DNA from 2 places in the Micrococcus sp. 63XJN7_6_ISO-PGPR-S23-444 genome. Region 1 is predicted to be linked to the other one. Evidence: predicted binding sites of a transcription regulator. Region 1 holds the regulator's gene; the other holds the start of a gene.
What was found. Region 1 encodes HrcA, which represses chaperone genes, less so after heat shock. Its sites were predicted from a motif close to TTNGCACTCGNNNNNNNCGAGTGCNAA; they were not measured.
Positions count from the first base shown of each region.

Region 2: a site for HrcA is predicted at 5,743-5,769, ahead of groES (co-chaperone GroES). Genes of this name have one in related genera too.

Region 1 covers NZ_CM176516.1:1,256,661-1,264,976, reverse strand. The annotation lists gene lepA (translation elongation factor 4) at 1-1,413, shown strand, start outside; gene hemW (radical SAM family heme chaperone HemW) at 1,414-2,694, shown strand; gene AC3RJ9_RS05855 (DUF4870 domain-containing protein) at 2,710-3,129, opposite strand; gene AC3RJ9_RS05850 (DUF3097 family protein) at 3,224-4,084, opposite strand; gene hrcA (heat-inducible transcriptional repressor HrcA) at 4,255-5,268, shown strand; gene dnaJ (molecular chaperone DnaJ) at 5,344-6,477, shown strand; gene AC3RJ9_RS05835 (16S rRNA (uracil(1498)-N(3))-methyltransferase) at 6,474-7,235, shown strand; gene AC3RJ9_RS05830 (PhoH family protein) at 7,312-8,316, shown strand, end outside.
Region 2 covers NZ_CM176516.1:1,712,372-1,728,056, reverse strand. The annotation lists gene AC3RJ9_RS07850 (THUMP-like domain-containing protein) at 1-2, shown strand, start outside; gene AC3RJ9_RS07845 (siderophore ABC transporter substrate-binding protein) at 173-1,237, shown strand; gene AC3RJ9_RS07840 (ABC transporter permease) at 1,234-2,292, shown strand; gene AC3RJ9_RS07835 (iron chelate uptake ABC transporter family permease subunit) at 2,285-3,373, shown strand; gene AC3RJ9_RS07830 (iron ABC transporter ATP-binding protein) at 3,370-4,125, shown strand; gene AC3RJ9_RS07825 (hypothetical protein) at 4,331-5,308, opposite strand; gene groES (co-chaperone GroES) at 5,946-6,242, shown strand; gene groL (chaperonin GroEL) at 6,351-7,958, shown strand; gene AC3RJ9_RS07810 (BCCT family transporter) at 8,406-10,037, shown strand; gene AC3RJ9_RS07805 (dicarboxylate/amino acid:cation symporter) at 10,039-11,472, opposite strand; gene guaB (IMP dehydrogenase) at 11,658-13,202, shown strand; gene AC3RJ9_RS07795 (GuaB3 family IMP dehydrogenase-related protein) at 13,295-14,431, shown strand; gene AC3RJ9_RS07790 (SURF1 family protein) at 14,479-15,444, shown strand; gene AC3RJ9_RS07785 (DUF3817 domain-containing protein) at 15,441-15,685, shown strand, end outside.

The DNA.
Region 1 (8,316 bases):
CCCGCCGCGGATCCGGACCGCTACGCGGCCGAGCTGGCCTCCCTGATCGGCTGCGATCCCGAGGACGTGCTGCGCGTGTCCGGCAAGACGGGCGTCGGCGTCGAGGAGCTGCTGGACCGCGTGGTCCGCGCCGTCCCCAGCCCGGAGGGCGACGCGGACGCCCCGGCCCGCGCGATGATCTTCGACTCCGTGTACGACACCTACCGGGGCGTCGTCACGTACGTGCGCGTCGTGGACGGCCGGCTCTCCCCGCGGGAGAAGGTCCGCATGATGTCCACGGGCACCACCTACGAGCTCCTCGAGATCGGCGTCTCCTCCCCGGAGCCCGTACCCACGAAGGGCCTGGCCGTGGGCGAGGTGGGCTACCTCATCACCGGCGTGAAGGACGTGCGGCAGTCCAAGGTGGGCGACACGGTCACCAACCACGCCCACCCGGCCGAGCAGTCCCTGGGTGGCTACGAGGACCCCAAGCCCATGGTGTTCTCAGGCCTGTACCCCATCGACGGCTCGGACTATCCCGTGCTGCGTGACGCCCTGGACAAGCTCAAGCTCAACGACGCCGCGCTCGTCTACGAGCCGGAGACCTCGGTCGCGCTGGGCTTCGGCTTCCGCGTCGGCTTCCTCGGTCTGCTGCATCTGGAGATCGTGCGCGAGCGCCTCGAGCGCGAGTTCGGGCTCGACCTCATCTCCACCGCGCCCAACGTGGTCTACGAGGTCACCCGGGAGGACCGTGAGGTCGTCACCGTGACCAACCCCTCCGAGTTCCCCGAGGGCAAGATCCTCGAGGTGCGCGAGCCCATGGCCTCGGCCACGATCATCGTGCCGGCCGAGTTCATCGGCGCCGTCATGGAGCTGTGCCAGGCCAAGCGCGGCAACCTCAAGGGCATGGACTACCTCTCCGAGGAACGGGTGGAGATCCGCTACTGGATCCCGCTGGCCGAGATCGTGTTCGACTTCTTCGACCAGCTCAAGTCCCGCACCAAGGGGTACGCCTCGCTGGACTGGAAGGCCGACGGTGACCAGGCGGCCGACCTCGTCAAGGTGGACATCCTGCTCCAGGGCGAACAGGTGGACGCGTTCTCCTCCATCACCCACAAGGACAACGCCTATACGTACGGCGTGATGATGACGGGCAAGCTCAAGGAGCTGATCCCGCGCCAGCAGTACGAGGTGCCGATCCAGGCCGCCATCGGCTCGCGCATCATCGCCCGCGAGAACATCCGCGCGATCCGCAAGGACGTGCTCTCCAAGTGCTACGGCGGCGACATCTCCCGCAAGCGCAAGCTGCTCGAGAAGCAGAAGGAGGGCAAGAAGCGCATGAAGATGGTGGGCCGGGTCGAGGTCCCGCAGGAGGCCTTCATCGCCGCCCTGTCCTCGGACGGCGCCGGCGCCGACCAGGCGGCGAAGAAGTAAGTGCCCGCCCTGCCCCTCGGCGAGCCGGTCCCCGACGACGGCCGGCTGCCGGCCGACGTCGGGCAGCGGGTGCGCGCGGCCGCCGGCGACGGCGCGGCGCGCACCTTCAGCCTGTACGTCCACGTGCCGTTCTGCACCGTGCGCTGCGGCTACTGCGACTTCAACACGTACACGGCCGTCGACCTCGGCCCCGGCGCGGGCCGCGGCGACTACTGGGAGTCGGCGGTCGCGGAGCTGGACTTCGCCGCGGACGTGCTCGCGTCCTCGGACGTGCCCGCCCGCCCGCTGCACACGGTGTTCTTCGGCGGCGGCACGCCCACGCTCCTGCCGGCCGCGGACCTCGTGCGCATCCTCCAGGCGGCGGTGGACCGGTTCGGGATCGCGCCCGGCGCGGAGGTCACCACCGAGGCCAACCCGGACACCATCACTCCGGAGTACGCCCGTGAGCTCGCGGCCGGCGGCTTCACCCGCCTCTCCCTGGGCATGCAGTCCGCGGTGCCGCACGTGCTCGCCACGCTCGAGCGCACCCATCGGCCCGAGTCCGTCCCCGCCGCCGTCGCCGCGGCCCGCGAGGCCGGCCTGGAGGTGTCCCTGGACCTGATCTACGGGACCGCGGGAGAGTCCCTCGCCGACTGGCGGGCCACGCTCGAGGCCGCCGTCGCCCTGGCCCCGGACCACGTGAGCGCGTACTCGCTGATCGTGGAGGAGGGCACCAAGCTCGGGGCCCAGGTGGCCCGCGGCGAGGTGGCGGACGTGGACCCCGACGACCAGGCGGACAAGTACCTGCTCGCCGAGGAGCTGCTCGGCGCCGCCGGCTACCGCTGGTACGAGGTGTCCAACTGGGCGCGCGACCCGCAGGGCTCCGGGGTCCACCGCGCGCGGCACAACGTGGCGTACTGGGAGGACCAGGACTGGTGGGGGATCGGCCCGGGAGCGCACTCGCACCTCGCCGGCGTCCGGTTCTGGAACGCCAAGCACCCCGCCGCCTACGCGCAACGGCTGGCCACGGGGGTCACCCCCGCCGTCGGCCGCGAGCGGCCCGACGCCGACGCGCGGCGACTCGAGCGCATCATGCTCGCGGTGCGCACGGTGGACGGGCTCCCGACCGCGGAGCTCGTCTCGGAGACGCCGGGGGAGGCCGCGCGGATCCGCGGGGCGATCGCCGAACTCATCGCCGCGGGCCTGCTGGACGGGCGTGCCGCCGTCGACGGGCGCATCATCCCCACGCTCGAGGGGCGGCTGCGCAACGACGCGATCGTCCGGGCGCTGGCCGGCTTCTGACCGGCCGGCCCCGGGTCAGCGCAGGATGCGCAGGTTGAACGGGTACCGGAACGGACGGCCCTTGGACACGTGCGAGGCGCCCATCACGCCGTAGACCGCCATGGCGGCCCACGTGAGCGCGCCGAGGATCGCGAAGATCGGGCCGACCACCGGCAGCAGGGACAGGAAGAAGAACAGGAGCGTGATGAGCGTGGGCGGCCCGGAGAAGTTCAGGGCCTCGCGCGACTCCTGCGAGGTGAACGGGCCGCGGTCGCGGTAGAGCAGCCACACGACCAGCGGGCCGAGCACGCCGAACGCCAGACTGAGGTGGGCCAGCGCCGCGCGGTCACGGTCCTGCTTCGCCGTGAGCGGGGCGCCGCGGCCGCCGGCCGAGACGAGCCAGGCGGGCGGGCCGTGGCCGGTGCGGCCGGCGTCGGGCTGCGCGCGGGTGTTCACGAGGGGCTCCTCCTGGATCGCGGGACCCGCGCGCCGGGGACCGGGCGCAGGGCATGGGCCAGCATAGCGCGGGCGGGCGGGGGCTGCGCCGAGATCAGTGCTCGGGTGCGGCGGTGAGGAAGTCGATGAGCTCCTCCACGCGGCCCAGCAGGGACGGCTCGAGGTCCGCGTACGTGGTGACGTGGGAGAGCAGCCGCTTCCACCCCAGCCCCGTGGCCTCCTTGCTCCCGTGCGGCCAGCCCAGTCCCCGCAGGATCCCCGTCTTCCAGTCCTGCCCCTTCGGCACGACGGGCCACGCGGGGATGCCGAGGACGGAGGGCTTGATGACCTGCCAGACGTCCACGTAGGGGTGACCGAGGATGAGCACGTTGCCCGCGGCCCCCGGCACGCGCATGGCCTCGGCCGCGAGGCGCTCCTCCTTGGACCCGGTGACGAGATGGTCCACGAGGATCCCGAGCCGGCGCCGCGGACCGGGGGCGAACGCACGGATCGCCCCGGCGAGGTCGTCCACGCCGTGCAGGGGCTCCACGACGATGCCCTCGAGGCGCAGGTCCTCGCCCCACACCTTCTCCACCAGCTCGGCGTCGTGCACGCCCTCCACCCAGATGCGAGAGGCGCGGGCGGTGCGGGCCCGCGCCCCCTCGACCCGTCGCGAGCCGGAGGCGGTGCGGGCCGGCGCCGCCGGGGCCGCGGCGGTCGGGGGGACCAGGGTCACGGGCTCGCCGTCGATCCAGAAGCCGCCGCCGAGGGGGAAGCCGCGGCGCACGCCGCGGCGGTCCTCCAGGACCACCACGTGCACGCCGCCGGAGCGCTCGATGCCGATCACGGCCCCGGTGAACCCGGAGGCCACGTCCTCGACCACCGTGCCGGGGGTGGCGGGCACATCGGGGACGGTCCGGGCGGGGCGGCGCGTCAGGTCGTCGTGGCCCGCGGGGCCCCAGCTGCTCCAGTCCATGGGAGAGCACGGTAGCAACGGGGGCGGGCGATCACCGTGAGCGAAGCCGTGCGGGCCGGTCGGGTCGTCCCCCGGGTCGGACGGTAGCATTGGCACTTGACCCGCCGGAGTGCCAGCCAGGGGCACCTCCGGGGTCGCCCCGGATCCCGACGGACCAGAGGAGGACCGAGATGTCGGAGCAGCCCCGCCGCCTGCAGGTGCTCCAGGCGATCGTGGAGGACTACGTGGCGCTGCGCGAGCCCGTGGGCTCCAAGGCGCTCGTGGAACGGCACGCCCTGGGCGTGTCCTCCGCGACCGTGCGCAACGACATGGCTGCGCTCGAGGAGGAGGGCCTCATCGTGGCCCCGCACACCTCCGCCGGGCGCGTCCCCACGGACAAGGGCTACCGCGTGTTCGTCGACCGCCTCTCCGAGGTGAAGCCGCTGTCCCCGGCCGAGCGCCGGGCCGTGCGGACCCTGCTGGACCCGGAGACGGACACCGAGCACATGATGGAGTCCACGGTGCGCCTCCTGGCCCAGCTGACCCAGCAGGTCGCCGTCGCGCAGTTCCCCCACGAGGACGGCTCCACGATCCGCCACCTCGAACTGGTCTCCCTCGCGCCCACGCGCGTGCTCGTGGTCCTCATCCTGTCCACGGGACGGGTGGACCAGCGGCACGCCGTGCTGGACCGTCCGGTCGACGAGGCGGAGCTGTCCGTGCTCCGCGGCCTCCTGCTGGACGCCCTGCTGGGGCTCGGTCCGGTGCAGGCGGCCACCGTGGTGGACGACGTCGTCACCCGGGTCCGCCCGGAGCACCGGCAGTCCGCCGCCCTCGTGGCCGCGGCCGTCCACGACCTGCTCGAGGCCGGCCGGCAGGACCGCATCGTGCTGGCCGGCACCGCCAACCTGGCCCGCTCCCCGGGGGACTTCGGCGCGTCCATCGGGCCGATCCTGGAGGCGCTCGAGGAGCAGGTGGTGCTGCTGCGCCTGCTCACGGAGATGGAGCAGGACGCCCACGGGGTGTCCGTGCGGATCGGCTCCGAGAACGCCGGATCGCTCGCGGACACCTCGGTGGTCGCGGCCGCCTACGGCCCCGGCGCCGTGGCGAAGGTCGGCGTCATCGGTCCGACCCGGATGGACTACCCGGGCACCATGGCCGCCGTCCGGGCGATCGCCCGCTATCTCTCCCGCATCCTGACCACCTGACGCGCCTCCGCGTGTCCTGGCGGGCCCCGTCCCGCATCGCCCCACGTCCCGCTCTCCCCGAGAGGAATCCCCACCGTGACCGACCACTACGAGACGCTCGGCGTCAGCCGTGACGCCAGCACCGAGGAGATCCGCCGCGCCTACCGCAAGCTCGCGCGCACCCACCACCCGGACGTCAACCCCGACCCGGAGGCGGCCGAGCAGTTCAAGCGCATCTCCCACGCCTACGAGGTGCTCTCGGACGAGGGCCGGCGCCGGGCCTACGACACGACGGGCAACGAGAACGGCCAGGCCGGCTTCCCGGGCGGCTTCGGCGGGGCGGGCGGCTTCGGGGGCTTCGCCGACATCTTCGAGACCTTCATGAACGCCGCCGGCCAGGGCGGCCGCGGCGGCCCCGCCAGCCGCGCCCGCCGCGGCCAGGACGCCCTGGTGACCGCGCGGATCGACCTGCGCGACGCCGTCTTCGGCGGCGAGCAGACGATCGAGCTGGACACGGCCGTGCGCTGCGATCGGTGCGAGGGCTCGTGCTGCGAGCCCGGCACCCAGCCGGAGACCTGCCAGACCTGCCACGGCCACGGCATGATCCAGCGCCCCGTGCGGTCGCTGCTGGGCACCGTCATGGCCACCGAGGCCTGCCCCGCCTGCCAGGGGTTCGGCACCGTCATCCCGACGCCCTGCCACGAGTGCGACGGGCAGGGCCGCGTCCGCACCCGGACGCCGCTGACCCTGCGCATCCCCGCGGGCGTGGACGACGGCACCCGCATCCACCTCGCCGGCCGCGGCGAGGCCGGCCCGGGCGGCGGCCCGAACGGGGACCTCTACGTGGAGATCGCGGTCCGCCCGGACGAGACCTTCCGCCGCGAGGGCGACCACCTGGCCACCACCGTGACCGTCCCCATGGCCGCCGCGGCCCTGGGCACCACCGTCACGCTGGACACCCTGGACGGCAAGCAGTCCGTCAGCCTGGACCCGGGCGTGCAGTCCGGCCACGTCGAGGTCCTCCACGGCCTGGGCGTCGGCCGCCTGCGCGGGCAGGGCCGCGGCGACCTCAAGGTGGACGTGGTGGTCACCACGCCCACCGATCTGGACGACGAGCAGCGCCAGCTCCTGGAGCGCCTGGCCGAGGTGCGCGGCGAGGAGGTCGTGCACGGCGCGCCCCAGGCCAAGGGCATGTTCGCCCGGCTGCGGGAGAACCTGAGGAACCTGTGACCGCCCCCCTGTTCCACCTCGAGCCGGGCGCCCTGGCCGGCGCGAGCGCGGGCGCGGAGGTCGTCTTCGGCGGTACCGAGGCCCGGCACGCCGCCGCGGCCATGCGCCTGGCCCCCGGGGAGGCCGTGCTCCTGGCCGACGGGTCGGGCACGCTCGGCCACGGCACCGTGCTCGCGGCCGCCCCGGACGCGGTGACCGTGCGGCTGGACACGGTGGCGGAGGAGCCGGCGCCCACCCCGGCGCTCGTGCTCGTCCAGGCCCTCGCCAAGGGCGACCGGGATCTCATGGCGGTCCAGGCCGCCGTCGAGCTCGGCGTGGACGCCGTGGTGCCCTGGGAGGCCGAGCGCTCGATCGTCCGCTGGAAGGGTCCCAAGGCCGCCAAGGCCCGCCAGAAGTGGGCGGACACGGCCCGCGCGGCCGCCAAGCAGGCGCGTCGCGCCCGGGTGCCCGCGGTCCGGGACCACGTCTCCGGGACGGCGGTCGCCGGGCTGGTCCGGGACGACGACGGCGGCCGGCTCGTCCTCGTGCTGCACGAGGACGCGGAGCACGGGGTGTCCGCGGTGCCCGCGGAGCGGCTCTCCGCGGCCGCCGAGATCGCCGTCGTCGTGGGCCCCGAGGGCGGGATCGGCCCGGCCGAGCTCGAGGCCTGCGTGGCCGCGGGGGCCGTGCCGGTGCGGCTCGGCCCGCACGTGCTGCGCGCCTCCACGGCCGGCCCCGCCGCCCTCGCCGTGCTCCAGCACCGGCTCGGCCGCTGGTGAGCCCCGGCAGGACGACGCGCCGACGCCTAGACTGGACGGGACGTCCCGCCCCCACGACCCCGAGGTGATCCGCCCCATCGTGACCGTGCCCCCCACGACCCCGACCCCGCCCGCCACCGCGCACGAGGGGGTCGCGTTCGAGACCGCCGACCTCATGGTCCGCACGCTCGGACCGCAGGACGCCCTGTTGCGGATCCTCGGCGGCGTGTTCCCCACCGTGGACGTCACGGTCCGCGACCAGCGGCTGGACCTGGCCGGGCCGGTGGCCGACGTGGCCTCGGTGCGGCGCGTCGTCGAGGACCTGCGCTCGATCGCCCGCCGCGACCAGGCCGTCACCCCCGAGGTGATGGGCCAGGTCGTCCACCACGTCCGCGATGCCGCCACCGGGCGCGGCGCGGGTCAGCTGCACCTGGACTCGATCCTCTCGGGCCGGGGCCGCCGCATCCGCGCGAAGACCCTGCACCAGCAGGACTACGTGGAGGCGATCGACCGCTCCACCGTCGTCTTCGGCATCGGCCCGGCCGGCACCGGCAAGACCTACCTGGCCATGGCCAAGGCGGTGCAGGCGCTGCAGGCCAAGGAGGTCAACCGGATCATCCTCACCCGCCCGGCCGTCGAGGCCGGCGAGCGGCTCGGGTTCCTGCCCGGCGGGCTCTCCGAGAAGATCGACCCGTACCTGCGCCCCCTGTACGACGCGCTGCACGACATGATCGAGCCCGAGTCGATCCCGCGGCTGATGGAGGCCGGGACCATCGAGGTCGCCCCGCTGGCGTACATGCGCGGCCGCACCCTGAACGACGCGTTCGTGATCCTCGACGAGGCCCAGAACACCACCGGCGAGCAGATGAAGATGTTCCTGACCCGCCTCGGCTTCGGTGCGCGCATGGTCGTCACGGGCGACACCTCGCAGGTGGACCTGCCGCGCGGCACCCAGTCCGGCCTGGCCCAGGCCGTCGAGGTGCTCGAGGGGATCGAGGGACTGGAGATGGTCCGCTTCGACTCCTCGGACGTGGTCCGGCACTCGCTGGTGAGCGCCATCGTGGACGCCTACGACGCCGCCCGCGGCCCCGCGGAGCGGTCC
Region 2 (15,685 bases), 460 kb from region 1:
GACGGGGCTCGAGGCCGCGGGCCCCGGGCGGCGGGAGCCGTCGAACCCCCGTTGGGGGATTACGGCACCCTCGTGTACGGTATTCGACTGAGGCAAGGCTCACCTCCACGGGAGCGCGCCCACCACCCCGACTGCTCATCCCGGGGCAGCCCCGCCGCCCAGAAGGAGAACCATGCCGCGTTCCGTCAGCGCCCCCCGCCTCGCCCGTTTCGCCCTGACCTCGGTGGCGGCCCTCGCCCTCGTCGGCTGCTCCGCCGGCGGCGCGGCCACGGGCTCGTCCTCCGCGAGCGCCTCCGGCGAGTCATCGGCCTCCGCGAGCGCCGCCGGCGGCTCCTCGGCCGCCTCGGGCGGCATCGCGACCGGGGTCACCGTCACCGACATGTCCGGCGCCGAGGTCACCCTGCCGGAGGAGGTCGACTCCGTCATCGCCACGGACAACCGCATCTTCCGCACCCTGGACGACTGGGGCGTCGAGCTGTCTGCCGCGCCGAAGCAGATCATGTACAAGGGCGAGGGCGGGCCCTCCTACCTCCAGGACGACTCGGTCGCCGACATCGGCAACCACCGGGAGCCGGACATGGAGCTGTTCGTCACGGCCGAGCCGGACGTCGTGTTCAACGGCCAGCGGTTCAACGAGCGCAAGGCCGAGATCGACGAGCTGACCGGCGACGCCGCCGTCGTGGACACGGACTTCGACGTCACGCAGACCCCCATGGACGAGGGCCTGAAGGAGCTGACCACCCTGCTGGGCGAGGCCACCGGCCACGAGGCCGATGCCGAGAAGCTCATCGCCGACTTCGACGCCGCCACCCAGCGCGCCAAGGACGCCTACAACCCCGAGCAGACCGTCATGGGCCTCATCGCCTCGGGCGGCGAGCTGTCGTACGTCGCGCCCAGCACCGGTCGCGCCATCGGCCCGTTCTTCGACATGCTGGGCCTGACCCCGGCCCTCGAGCAGTCGGGCACCGACAACCACCAGGGCGACGACATTTCCGTCGAGGCCATCGCGAAGTCGAACCCGGACTGGCTGATCGTCATGGACCGCGACGCCGCCATCGGCGAGGAGAACGCCACCGCCGCCGAGCTGATCGAGCGCTCCGAGGCCCTCCAGGACGTGACCGCGGTGAAGGAGGGCAACATCGTCTACCTGCCCGCCGACTTCTACGTCGCCGAGGACATCCAGAACCACACCACCGTCATGGAGGACCTCGCGAAGGCCTTCGAAGGCGCGCAGTGATCCTCGACGTGCGTCACCACGTCGCCGACGCCCCGCCCCGGCTCGAGGAGCCGGGGCGGGGCGACCGCGTGTGCTGGGTCCCGCCCGCCGTCCTGCGGCCCGAGCGCACCCGCTGGCAGCGCACCTGGCCGCTGCTGGTCGGCGTCGTGGTGACCGCGGCCCTCGTCGTGGTCTCGCTGTTCGTGGGCGTGTACGACGTCGGCGCGGAGGGCGGACGCGAGATGTTCGCCATCACGCGCGTGCCGCGCACGGTCGCCCTCGTGCTGGCCGGCGCCTCGATGGCGATGTGCGGGCTGATCATGCAGCTCATGACGCAGAACCGCTTCGTGGAGCCCAGCACCACGGGCACCACCGAGTGGGCCGGTCTCGGCCTGCTGGTGACCATGGTGCTCGTGCCGGGGGCGGGCCTGGTGACCCGGATGGCCGGGGCCATCCTCTTCGCCTTCGTCGGCACCCTCGTGTTCTTCCTCTTCCTGCGGCGTGTGCGCCTGCAGTCCTCCCTCATCGTGCCGATCGTGGGCATCATGCTCGGCGCCGTCGTGGGCGCCGCCTCGACGTTCCTCGCCCTCCAGACGGACATGCTGCAGCAGGTGGGCGCGTGGTTCGCGGGCTCGTTCACCTCCGTGGTCCGCGGCCGGTATGAGCTGCTCTTCCTCGTGCTGATCGTGTGCGTGGCGGTCTTCGTCATCGCGGACCGCTTCACCGTGGCCGGCCTCGGCAAGGACGTCGCCACGAACGTCGGCCTCAACTACGACGCCGTGATCCTCACCGGCGTGGCCATGGTGGCCGTGGCCACCGGGGTGGTCACCGTGGTGATCGGGGCCCTCCCGTTCCTGGGGCTCGTGGTCCCCAACCTCGTGTCCATGGTCCGTGGCGACAACCTGCGCACGAACCTGCCCTGGGTGGTCATGGTCGGCGTGTGGATCGTGATCGTCTGCGACCTGATCGGGCGCACCGTGATCGCCCCGTTCGAGGTGCCCATCTCGCTGATCCTGGGCCTCGTGGGCGCGATCGTGTTCCTCGCCCTGCTGCTGAGGCAGGCCAAGCATGGTTGAGCCGCTCGCGACCGCCCCGGGTCGCATCCCCGCCCCGCCCGGCGGCGCCACCGCGGCCGGGCCCGTCGACGCCGACGCCCCGCGCCGGTCCGGCGCGTTCGTCACCGCCGCCGACCGCCGGAGGTATGCGGTCGTCGTCGCGGTGCTGGCCGTCGTCGCCGTGCTCTCCACCGCCGGGGTCCTGCTCTGGGGCAACGGGGCCGAACCCGGTTCGCGCGCGTTCTGGATGATCGCGCGGATGCGCGTGGAGTCCCTGGGCGTGATCGGCATCGTGGCGCTGTGCCACTCCTTCGCGACCGTCAGCTTCCACACGGTGACGGGCAACCGCATCATCACGCCCTCGATCATGGGGTTCGAGGCGCTCTACACCGCCGTGTCGACCGCCGCCGTGTACGTGCTGGGGGCCGCGGGCGTCGCGGTGCTGACCGGGGTGGGGCCGTTCCTCGCCCAGGCCGCGCTCATGGTGGCGCTGGCGACGGCCCTGTACTCGTGGCTGCTCTCCCGGCCCTACGGCAGCGTCCATCTGATGCTGCTCGTGGGCGTGGTGCTGGGCGGCGGGCTGGCCGCGCTGAGCACGTTCATGCAGCGACTGCTGGACCCGAACTCGTTCGACCTGCTGAGCGCGCGGCTCTTCGGCAACATCTCGAACGCCCGGACCGAGTACGTGGCGATCGCCGCGCCCATCGCCGTCGTCGTGTGCGCGCTGCTGTGGCTGCGCTCCCGCCGCCTGAACACGGTGGCGCTCGGCGCCGACGCCGCGACCAACCTGGGCCTGCACCACCGGCGCGAGCTCATGGTGACGCTGCTGCTGGTCTCCGTGCTGATGGCCATGACCACCGCGCTCGTGGGCCCGATGACGTTCCTCGGCTTCCTCGTGGCGACGCTGGCGTACAGCCTCGTCGACACCCACGACCACCGGTTCATCCTCCCGGTGGCGGCGCTGGCCGGGTACGCGGTGCTCACGAGCGCCTACTTCGTGCTGCGGCACGTGTTCTACGCGGGAGGTGCGGTCACGGTGGTCATCGAGCTGATCGGCGGCATCACCTTCCTGATCGTCGTGATGAGAAAGGGACGTCTGTGATCGAGCTGCGCGGCGTGGTGAAGCGCCACAGCGACGAGGTGTGCATCGGACCCGTGGACCTGGACATCCAGGCCGGGGGAGTGACCGCGCTCGTGGGGCCCAACGGGGCGGGCAAGTCCACGCTGCTGACGATGATCGGCCGGCTGCAGGACGCCGACGCCGGGACGATCGCCGTGGGTGGGCACGACATCACCACGACGCCGTCCCGGAGGATCGCGCAGACCCTGTCCATCCTGCGGCAGGAGAACCACTTCGTGACGCGGCTGACCGTGCGACAGCTCGTGGGGTTCGGGCGCTACCCGTACACGCGCGGGCGGCTGACCCTGGAGGACGAGCGGCACGTGTCCGACGCGATCGACTTCCTCAACCTCGGCCCGTTCGAGAACCGGTACCTCGACCAGCTCTCGGGCGGCCAGCGGCAGCGCGCGTACGTGGCGATGGTGCTGGCGCAGAACACCGAGTACGTGCTGCTGGACGAGCCGCTGAACAACCTGGACATGCAGCACTCGGTGCAGATGATGCAGCAGCTGCGTCGGGCCGCCGACGAGCTGGGCCGGACCGTGGTGATCGTGCTGCACGACATCAACTTCGCCGCCCACTACGCCGACCGGATCGTGGCCATGGGCGACGGCCAGGTGGTGGAGACCGGCCCCCCGGCCGAGATCCTGCGCCCTGAGGTGCTGGAGCGGATCTTCAAGACCCCCTGCAGCGTGGTGGACGGACCGCACGGGCCGCTGGCCGTGTACTACTGAGCGGGGCGACGGTGAGGCCGGCCCGGGTCGGTCCGGGCGGGGGTCGGGTGCCCGGCCGACGCGAGCGTTCCGTGGGCAGAACCCGCCGGGTCTCGCCTTCCGGGGGCAGAACCCGCGTGTTTCCAGGTTCCGTGGGCAGAAGCACCCTCGCTTCTGCCCACGGAACCCCTGCGCATGGACGGCAGGGCCATACGCGACGACGACGTCAGGCATCCCAGCCGTTCGAGACCTGTGCCCGTCGTCTGAGGACGGCCTCGATCACCCGCGCGTATCCCTCGCCGACGTCCCGGCCCGTGACGTGCAGGGTCATCTGCCCACGCTCCGCGTAGTACTGGTCTCGCCGGGCGTCCCGGGCGTGTTGCTCGGCACTCCGGTGCACCTCGCCGTCGTACTGGAGGACGAGCCGGCAGTCCTCGAACCACAGATCGGCCTCGGGGGCGTCCCGCCGCCCGGGGTCGAACACGTGCTGCAGCGTCGGCTCGCCCAGCCCCGCCTCGACGAGCGCCAGCCTCAGCCGGGTCTCCTGCGGCGAGTCGGCACCCACCCGTACGCGCTCGAGCGCCGCCGTCGCCCGCGGTCTTCCGACGAACCGCCCGAGCGGCCGCATCGCCTCGTGCAGCGCGGTGACCGTGGTGATGGGAGGCCGCCGGCCGCGCGGGGACCAGGGGTGACGGACCAGGTGGTCACCCGCCGACACGAGGGATGCCTCGTCCCAGGGGTGGCCGATCGAGCACAGATCGAGCCAGGTCCGTTCCGGCGTCGTCACCCGTAGCCCGAGCACGGAGGTGACGTGGCCGGCGGGCAGGGGTCTGCGGTGCTCCATGACGCCGGGGATCCGCGCCCGTGCGGTGCCGCGGTGCAACGTGATCTCGACGGCGGCGCGTCGCGTGGCCCCGCCCGGGGGAAGCGGGAGGCCGTGGAGGTGCGCCGCCGTCTCGTGGGAGAGAACGGCGTCGGGACGGGACCGCAGGAGGGCGGTCAGCAGGTCGAGGCCGACCCCGTGGTGCGGCGGCGGGAGCCCGGCAGACTCCCAGGTGCGCAGCGGCATGTCACGGCGACGGTGGATGCCGCGGGCGAGGCGGAGGACGTCGGACCGCCGCACCCGGCTGGGCGGCAGACCGCGTTCGAGCACGTCGCGGGTGGTGAAGACGGGGACGAGGGGGAGATCGGGGGCGAAGGACATGGGTCGACCTTGACGCGGTCGGCCTGACGACGGCCGGGCGGGCCGCGTGTCTGTGCACACCAGCGCAGGGTGGGCCGGCTGTGCAGGACTCGGCGGCGGCCGGTTGTCCCGCCGGGACGACGTCGTCATGGCTCGGTGGGCAGAACTGCGAGGAGTTCCGCCCACGCAACATCCGTGGGCAGAAGAGAGGGCGCTTCTGCCCACGGAGATCGAAAACCTGCGGATGCTGCCCACGCGACGGGCGGGGGTGCGGTTTCTGCCCACGGAGGGTGGCGAGGGGGGAGGGTGGGGAGTGGGGGAGGGACAGGTTGCGGGCCGCAGTCGTGACCACTCCGCGTGCTCTTGGGCTCGGAACCCGCCCCGCCCGCCGCCCCACGGCATCCCACCGCACCGCGCCCCGCGCCCTCCGCCCACGGCGGACGGCGGGGACACGGCTGGCACTCATGTTGAAGGAGTGCCAGAACCCGGAGTAGAGTGGGCACTGGCACTCGGGGGTACCGGGTGCCAATGCCCGAGGTGGACCGTCCGGCACCGCGACGACGGAGGGTCTGACGCCCGTGGCGCACCCGCAGACCACAGCATCAGCGGTCCGGCGAGCCCGCCGGAGCCGCACGTCGACGAAGAAGGAGTGTGCAGCATGTCTGTCTCCATCAAGCCCCTTGAGGATCGCATCGTTGTCCGCCCCCTGGAGGCCGAGCAGACCACCGCGTCGGGCCTCGTGATCCCGGACACCGCCAAGGAGAAGCCGCAGGAGGGCCAGGTCGTGGCCGTGGGCCCGGGCCGGGTCGCCGAGAACGGCAACCGCGTGCCGGTCGACGTCGCCGAGGGTGACGTGGTGCTGTACTCCAAGTACGGCGGCACCGAGGTCAAGGTCGGCGGCGAGGAGTACCTGGTGCTCTCCGCCCGCGACGTGCTGGCCGTCGTCACCAAGTGACCCCGCCGCGACGGGCCCGGTGAGCGGCGCGCACCGCACCGGTGCGCGCGCCCCGGGCCCCTCGCGTCCCCGCACCCCCTGACTCCCTGAACGAAAGGAGCGTCCGTCATGGCCAAGCAGCTGGCTTTCAACGACGACGCACGCCGCGCCCTCCAGGCCGGCATCGACAAGCTCGCGGACACCGTCAAGGTCACCCTCGGCCCCAAGGGTCGCAACGTGGTGCTCGACAAGGCGTGGGGCGCCCCCACCATCACCAACGACGGCGTCACGATCGCCCGTGAGGTGGAGCTGGAGGACCCGTACGAGAACATGGGCGCCCAGCTCGCCAAGGAGGTCGCCACCAAGACCAACGACATCGCGGGCGACGGCACCACCACCGCCACCGTGCTGGCCCAGGCCCTCGTGAACGAGGGTATGCGCCAGGTCGCCGCCGGCGCCGCGCCGGGCGAGGTCAAGAAGGGCATCGAGGTGGCCGTGGCCGCCGTCGAGCGGCGCCTGCAGGAGAACGCCCGCCCGGTCGAGGGCCAGGAGGTGGCCCACGTGGCCGCCATCTCGGCCCAGAACGACGAGGTCGGCGAGCTGCTGGCCCGCGCGTTCGACACGGTCGGCACCGACGGCGTCATCACCATCGAGGAGTCCTCCACGACCTCCACCGAGCTGGACGTCACCGAGGGCATGCAGTTCGACAAGGGCTTCCTGTCCCCGTACATGGTCACCGACGCCGAGCGTCAGGAGGCCGTGCTCGAGGACGCCTACGTCCTGATCAACTCGGGCAAGATCTCCAACGTGCAGGAGCTGCTGCCCCTGCTGGAGAAGGTCCTGCAGGCCAACAAGCCGCTGTTCGTGATCGCCGAGGACGTCGAGGGCGAGGCCCTGTCCACCCTCGTGGTCAACAAGATCCGCGGCACCCTGAACGTCGTGGCCGTCAAGGCCCCGGGCTTCGGCGACCGCCGCAAGGCCATGATGCAGGACATCGCGATCCTCACCGGCGCCCAGGTCGTCTCCCCGGACCTCGGCATGAAGCTCGAGCAGGCCGACCTGGACGTGCTCGGCTCCGCCCGCCGCATCACCGTCACCAAGGACGAGACCACCATCGTCGACGGCGGCGGTGCGGCCGAGGACGTCGAGGCCCGGGTCGCCCAGATCAAGGCCGAGGCCGCCGCGACCGACTCCGACTGGGACCGCGAGAAGCTCCAGGAGCGCCTCGCCAAGCTCTCCGGCGGCATCGGCGTGATCCGCGTGGGCGCCGCCACCGAGGTGGAGCTCAAGGAGCGCAAGCACCGCATCGAGGACGCCGTGTCCTCGACCCGCGCCGCCCTCGAGGAGGGCATCGTGGCCGGCGGCGGCACCGCGCTCATCAACGCGCTGACCGCGCTCGACACCGACGCCGACGTCCAGGCCCTGACCGGCGACGCCGCCGTGGGCGTGGACATCGTCCGCAAGGCCCTGAAGCAGCCGCTGCGCTGGATCGCCCAGAACGCGGGCGAGGACGGCTACGTGGTGGTCTCCAAGGTCGCCGAGCTGGAGCCGAACCACGGCTTCAACGCGAAGACCGGCGTCTACGGCGACCTGATCGCCGACGGCGTGATCGACCCGGTCAAGGTGACCCGCTCCGCGCTGGCCAACGCCGCCTCCATCGCGGCCCTCGTGCTGACCACCGAGACCCTCGTGGCGGACAAGCCCGCCGAGGAGGACGAGGCCGACCACCAGCATTGACCCCTGAGTCGGCCCTGACGCGGCCGGTCGACGACGACGGCCCCTCGCCCGCCCGGGTGAGGGGCCGTCGTCGTGCGGGCGGGAGACGACCGCCGTCCGGGGCGCCCCCTAGGGTGTGCCCATGGACACACCCACGCCGCCCCGTCCCACCGGGTCCCACCCGACCCGGACCCCGGCCCGGCCACGGCTGCGCCGCTTCGTCCGGGAGTTCTCCTATCCGCACGGCATCCACCCGGCCCTCGTGCCGGGCGTGTCCGTGGAGGACCGCCGGGTGCGCTACGGCGTGGACCGGGCGATCCTCACCGTCGTCGGCCTGCTGGTGGTCGGCTTCGTGGTGTGGGGCGTGCTGCAGCCGGACGCCGTCCTGGCCGTCTCGAGCGCGGCCCTCGACTGGGTGATGCTCCACGCCGGCTGGCTGTTCGCCCTGCTGGCCATCGGGATGGTGTGGTGTTCCTGCTGGCCCTGGCGTTCTCCCGGTACGGCGAGATCCCGCTGGGCCTGGACGGGGAGAAGCCGGAGTACTCCACGGCGAGCTGGTCGGCCATGCTCTTCGCGGCCGGCATCGGCATCGGCATCATCTTCTTCGGCCCGTACGAGCCGCTGACCTACTACCTGGCCCCGCGCCCGGGGGCGTATGAGGCGGGGAGCGAGGAGGCGGTGACGGGCGCGCTGGCCCAGGACGCGCTGCACTGGGGCGTGAACGCGTGGGCGATCTACGCGATCGTCGGCCTGTCGGTCGGCTACGTGTCCTACCGCCGGGGTCGGGTGCCGCTGATGAGCTCGATCATCGCGCCGCTGTTCGGCGACTCCCAGCGCAGCGACTCGGTCGGCGCGCGCCTGATCGACGGGCTCGCGATCATCGCCACCCTGTTCGGCACGGCGGCGTCGCTGGGCATCGGCGCCCTGCAGATCGGCCGCGGCGTGCAGATCGTCTCGGGCTGGTCCGCGCCGGGGAACACGGTGGCGCTGGGGATCATCGTGGTGCTCACGATCGGCACCATCTTCTCGGCGGTGTCCGGTGTGGCCCGCGGCATCCGGTGGCTGTCCAACATCAACATGCTGCTCGCCCTCGGCCTGGCGCTGTTCTTCTTCGTCGTCGGCCCGACGGCGTTCCTGCTGAACATCGTGCCCGGCGTCCTGATGGACTACGTCTCCTCCGCCCCGGACGCCCTCGGCGCCTCGATGGCCGAGGGGGAGGACATGCAGGAGTTCCTCTCCAGCTGGACGATCTTCTACTGGGCGTGGTGGGTCAGCTGGGCCCCGTTCGTGGGCGTGTTCATGGCGAAGATCTCGAAGGGCCGGACCATCCGCCAGTACGTCCTCGGCGCCCTGTTCATCCCGGCCGCGGTGATCGTCGGCGCGTTCACGATCATCGGCGGCACCACCATCTGGCTGCAGCGGACGCAGGGCTCCGTGGCGCCGGACGGCACGGCCGCGTCGCTGCCCGCGCCGGCGGAGATCTTCTGGGTGGTCCTGGACCAGCTGCCCGGCGGCGGGCTGGTGGCCCCGGTCGTGATCGTCATGCTGGCGGTCTTCTTCATCACGACGGCGGACTCCGCCTCGATCGTGAACTCGCAGCTCTCGCAGCGCGGCGCCCCGGCCCCGCGCCGCACGATCACGGTGTTCTGGGCACTGTGCATGGCGGGCATCGCCGTCGTGATGCTGCTGACCGGCGGCGACACCGCGCTCACCGGCCTGCAGAACCTCATCACCATCACGGCGCTGCCGTTCACCGTGGTGCTCATCCTCATGGCGGTCGCGCTCCAGCGCGAACTGGCCAACGACCCTTTCGCGATCCGTGACCGGTACCAGCGGGCCGCCGTCGAGAAGGCGACGGTGCGGGGCCTGGTGGAGTACGGGGACGACTTCGCGTTCACGGTGGAGCGCACCCCGCCGGGCAGCTGGTACGCGGCCGGCGAGGGGTTCGACTCCACCGCCGCGGAGATCACCGACTGGTACCGCCGCACGGACGAGGACGGGAACCCCGTGGACGACGACTACGTGCTGGGCGAGTACCTGGACGAGGGGGACGGGGGCGACGCGGACGGGCCCGCCGGAGTGGGCCCGTCCGATCGGTGACTCAGGCGCGCGGCTCCGGGGTGCCGACGAGCTCGGCGCGGGAGTCGGCGGTCGCGTGGGCGCGGGCTTCGACGATCTCCTCCTCGTCCTCGCCGAAGATGTCGCCGCGCGGGGCGTCGTAGCGGTCCCGGTCGAGGATGCCCTCCTGGGAGGCCACGAGGGCGGGGATGAGGGCCTGGCCGGTCACGTTGAGGGCGGTGCGGCCCATGTCCACGATCGGGTCGACGGCCAGGAGCAGGGCCATGCCCTCGAGGGGCAGCCCGGCGGTGGACAGCGTGAGCGTGAGCATCACGGTGGCGCCGGTGGTGCCGGCGGTCGCGGCCGAGCCCAGCACGGACACGAGCGCCACGAGGGCGTACTGGCTCAGGCTCATGTCGATCCCGTAGAACTGGGCGATGAACACCGCGGCCACGGCCGGGTAGATCGCGGCGCAGCCGTCCATCTTGGTGGTGGCGCCCAGCGGGACGGCGAAGGAGGCGTAGCCGGTGGGCACGCCGAAGTTGCGCTCGGCCACCCGCTGGGTGACGGGCAGCGTGCCGAGGGAGGAGCGGGAGACGAAGCCGAGCTGGAACGCCGGCCACACGCCGGTGAAGAACTGCTTGACGGAGAGTCCGTGCAGGCGCGCCAGCAGCGGGTACACCACGAGCATCACGAGGGCCAGGCCCACGTAGATCGCCACCACGAACTTGGCCAGCGTGCCCATCGTGGACCAGCCGTAGGAGGCCACGGCGTTGCCCAGCAGGCCGATGGTGCCGATCGGGGCCAGGCGGATGATCCACCACAGCAGCTTCTGGATGATCGCGAGCACCGAGCGGGAGAACGTGAGGAACGGGGCGGCCTTCTCGCCGACCTTGAGCGCGGCCACGCCCACGACGATCGCGATCACGAGGATCTGCAGCACGTTGAACGTGGGGGAGGAGGCGAGCGCGCCGTCCTCGCCCGCCGTCGTCTTGACGGTCAGGCCGAGGAAGTTCGCCGGCACCAGGGAGGTCAGGAAGTCGAGCCAGCCGACGTCCTTGGCCTGGTAGGACGCCGGCGCGGTCTGGCCGGTGCCCACGCCCGGCTGCAGCGCGACGCCGACGGCGAGGCCGATGAGCACCGCGATCAGGCTCGTGATGGCGAACCACAGCAGGGTCTTGGCGGCCAGGCGGGCCGCGTTGGTCACCTGGGCCAGGTTGGCGATGGAGGCGACGACGGCGAAGAAGACCAGCGGGACGACCGTGGCCTTCAGCAGGCTGATGTAGATGCTGCCGACGGTGGCCAGCGTCTCGCCGAGCCAGGTCGGGTGCTCGGAGGTGTGCCCCGTGGCGCGGGCGATCAGGCCCAGGACGAGGCCGAGGACGAGGGCGGCGGCGATCTGCCAGCCGAAGTTCGACGTCCAGGCGGGGAGCCGGCGTCGGGGCGCCGGTGCGGGGGAGGACTGTGCGGTGCTCATCCGGGGAGATTAGGCGGACCAATATCACGACGCCGAACCGGATTGCGCCATGTGACGTCGTGGTGACGTCCGTCTCGCCCCCGCGTGGCCCAGCGCGGGGGCCCTGTGACGTGGCCCGCACCCGGGTCGCCGGTTTGACCCCCGGGCATAGAATCGCGGAAACACCCGTCCCGAAAGGCGCCTTCGTGACCAACACCAGCACCGGTCCCAGCCCCGAGCCCGTCCACTCCTCCTCGGATCCCTTCGGCTTCTTCGGCCTCACCTATGACGACGTCCTGCTGCTGCCCAACGCCACCGACGTGATCCCCGCGGACGCGGACACGGGCACCCGGCTGACCCGCAACATCCGCTTGAACATCCCCATCGTCTCCGCGGCGATGGACACCGTGACCGAGGCTCCCCTGGCCATCGCCATGGCCCGTCAGGGCGGCATGGGCATCATCCACCGCAACCTGTCCATCGAGGACCAGGTCCGCCACGTGGACACCGTGAAGCGCTCCGAGTCGGGGATGATCAAGGACCCCGTGACCATCGGCCCCGACGCCACGCTCGCGGACCTGGACGAGCTGTGCGCCCAGTACCGCGTCTCGGGCCTGCCGGTGGTGGCCGAGGACATGACGCTGCTGGGCATCATCACCAACCGCGACACCCGCTTCATCCCGCGCGAGGAGTGGGCCACCCGCACGGTGGACACCGCCATGACCCGCATGCCGCTGGTCACCGCGCAGGAGGGCGTCTCGCGCGCCGAGACCATCCACCTGTTCTCCCAGAACCGCGTGGAGAAGCTGCCGCTCGTGGACGATGCGGGCCGCCTGACCGGCCTGATCACCATCAAGGACTTCGACAAGGCGGAGCAGTACCCGGACGCCGCGAAGGACGACGAGGGCCGACTGCTCGTCGGCGGCGCCGTCGGGTTCTTCGGCGACGGCTGGGAGCGAGCCATGGCGCTCGTGGAGGCAGGCGTGGACGCCCTCGTGGTGGACACCGCGAACGGCCACACGCACGGCGTGCTGGACATGATCGCGCGCCTGAAGAAGGAGAAGGCGGCCGCGCACGTTGATGTCATCGGCGGTCAGGCCGCGACCTACGCGGGCGCCAAGGCGATCGTCGACGCCGGCGCGGACGCCGTGAAGGTGGGCGTGGGCCCGGGCTCGATCTGCACGACCCGTGTGGTGGCCGGCGTCGGCGTCCCGCAGATCACCGCCATCTACGAGGCGGCCAAGGCCACGCGCCCCGCGGGCGTCCCGCTGATCGCCGACGGCGGCCTGCAGCACTCCGGTGACATCGGCAAGGCCCTCGTGGCCGGCGCCGACTCGGTGATGCTCGGCTCCCTGCTGGCCGGCACGGCCGAGTCCCCGGGCGACCTCGTGTTCTACCAGGGCAAGCAGTTCAAGACCTACCGCGGCATGGGCTCCCTGGGCGCCATGCAGACCCGCAACGGCACGCGCTCCTTCTCCAAGGACCGCTACTTCCAGGCGGACGTGCCGGACGAGGACAAGCTGATCCCCGAGGGCATCGAGGGCCAGGTGCCCTTCCGGGGCCCGATCGCCTCGGTGGTCCACCAGCTCGTGGGCGGCCTGCGCCAGACGATGTTCTACACGGGCGCGTCCACGGTGGCCGATCTCAAGGAGAACGGTCGCTTCGTGCGCATCACCGCGGCGGGCCTGAAGGAGTCCCACCCGCACGACATCATGATGACCGTCGAGGCCCCGAACTACCGTTCGCGCTGACCCGCACGTCGGGTCCGGGGGAGCCCCCGGACGGGGCGGCGCCGACGACACGGTCGGCGCCGCCCCCGTGGCGCCTGGGCTAGGCTGGTCCGGTGACGAACCAGATTGAGATCGGCCGCGGCAAGCGCGGTCGCCGGGCCTTCTCCCTCGACGACGTGTCCGTGGTGCCCGCGCGGCGCACCCGGGATCCCCAGGACGTCAGCCTCACGTGGCGCATCGACGCCTACACGTTCGACATGCCCGTGATCGGTGCGCCCATGGACTCCGTGATGAGCCCGGAGACCGCCATCGCGATGGGGCGGCTGGGCGGTCTCGGCGTCCTCAACCTCGAGGGCCTGTGGACCCGCCACGAGGACCCGCGCCCGCTGCTCGAGGAGATCGCCGCCCTCGAGGCCGGCCCGGCCGGGACCGAGGCCACCCGCATGCTGCAGGAGGCCTACGCGGCCCCCATCCGCCCCGATCTGATCACCGAGCGCCTCGCACAGATCCGCGAGGCCGGCGTCGTCGTCGCGGGCTCGCTGACCCCGCAGAACACGCAGGAGTTCTACCGCACCGTCGTGGCGGCGGGCGTGGACCTGTTCGTCATCCGCGGCACCACCGTCTCGGCCGAGCACGTCTCCTCCACCCAGGAGCCGCTGGACCTCAAGCAGTTCATCTACGAGCTGGACGTGCCCGTGATCGTGGGCGGGGCGGCCGGCTACACGCCGGCCCTGCACCTGATGCGCACCGGCGCGGCCGGCGTGCTCGTCGGCTTCGGCGGCGGCGCGTCCACCACCACGCGCCGCGCCATGGGCATCCGCGTGCCGATGGCCACGGCGATCTCGGACATCGCCGAGGCGCGCCGCGACTACATGGACGAGTCCGGCGGCCGCTACGTGCACGTGATCGCCGACGGCGGCGTCTCCACCTCGGGGGAGATCGTCAAGGCGATCGCCATGGGCGCGGACGCGGTCGTCCTGGGCGCCGCCCTGGCCCGCGCCACCGACGCCCCCGGCGGCGGCTGGCACTGGGGCCTCGAGGCCGTCCACCCGGAGCTGCCGCGCGGGCACCGCACCCACGTGGGCCAGGTGGCTCCGCTCGAGGAGGTCCTGTGGGGGCCCGGCCGCCACGCGGACGGCACGTCCAACCTGATGGGCGGTCTGAAGCGTGCCATGGCCACCTGCGGCTACACCGAGCTCAAGGACTTCCAGAAGGTGGAGGTCCTCGTGACCCCCACCCAGACCGTCTGATCCCCGCCGCCGCGTGGCGGCACCCCGACCGGAAGAGTTGATACGGCGTGCTGCGCACCGCCCTCAAGCCCGTCTGGCTGGCCACCCTGGTGCTGGCCCTCGTGGCGGCCGCGGTCTTCGTGGCGCTGTCCAAGTGGCAGTTCGAGTCCGCGGAGACGAATGCGCCGCCGCCGCGCACCCAGACCGAGAACGCCGTGCCGTTCCTGGAGCACGTGCGCCCCTACGAGGCCCTGCTGGGCTCGCAGGCCGACCAGGTGGTCACGGTCGAGGGGGAGTTCGTGCCCGGCACGGACGTCCTGGTCGGCCCGCGCCTGCTGAACGGCCGCGACGGCTACTGGACGGTCACGGCCCTGCGGGTGGCCGGCGCCCCGGACGGCGAGGTCGTCCCGGTGGTCCGCGGCTGGTCGGCCGGCGCCGACGTCGTGGACCCCGCGCCCGCCGGGCAGGTCACCGTCACCGGGCGCCTGCTGCCCCCGGACGGGCCGCTGCCGCGTGAGGCCGCGGCCGAGGACACCGCCGACCGGCTCCTGTACCGCAGCCTGGCCCCGGCCCAGCTGGTGAACGTGTGGGACGAGCCGTCCTACGCGGCGTACGTCGCGGCGTTCGAGATGGTCGACGCCGCGGGCGCCGAGACGGGCGCGGCCGGCCCCGGCGGGCTCGAGCCGGTGTGGGTGGCCCCGCAGCCGGAGGAGACCCAGATCATCTGGCTCAACGTCTTCTACGCCGTGGAATGGATGCTCTTCGCCGGCTTCGCCCTGTTCCTGTGGTGGCGGTTCGTCCGCGACGACCACGTCCGGGACGAGCACGAGCGCCGGCTCGACGAGGAGTGGGCCGCGCAGTGGCGCGCCGAGGAGCTCGAGCGGCGCCGGGCGGCCGCGCGCGAGGCCAAGGAGCGGGCCGTCGCGGCACAGTCCGCGGCGCACCCACGCCAGGACCACGACGACGACGGGGCCGCGCGCCCCGACCCCCGCGACCCGGGCCCCCGTGGGCCCCGAGAGGAGCAGAGCCGATGAGCACCCAGCACCCCGGCCCCCAGCCGGTGGACCCGGCGAGCCTGCCGGATCCCGAGGACATCACGGAGGCCGACCTGCCCGAGCCGCCCCCGCGGCCAGGCCGGGAGCATCGCCGTTTCGCCGGCACCCAGCAGCAGATCCGCTCCGCCACCCGCCTCTACGTGGTGTGCGCGTGGATCACCGGCATCATGCTCCTGCTGCTCGTGGCGGAGATGGTGCTGAAGTACGGCATGCACGTGGA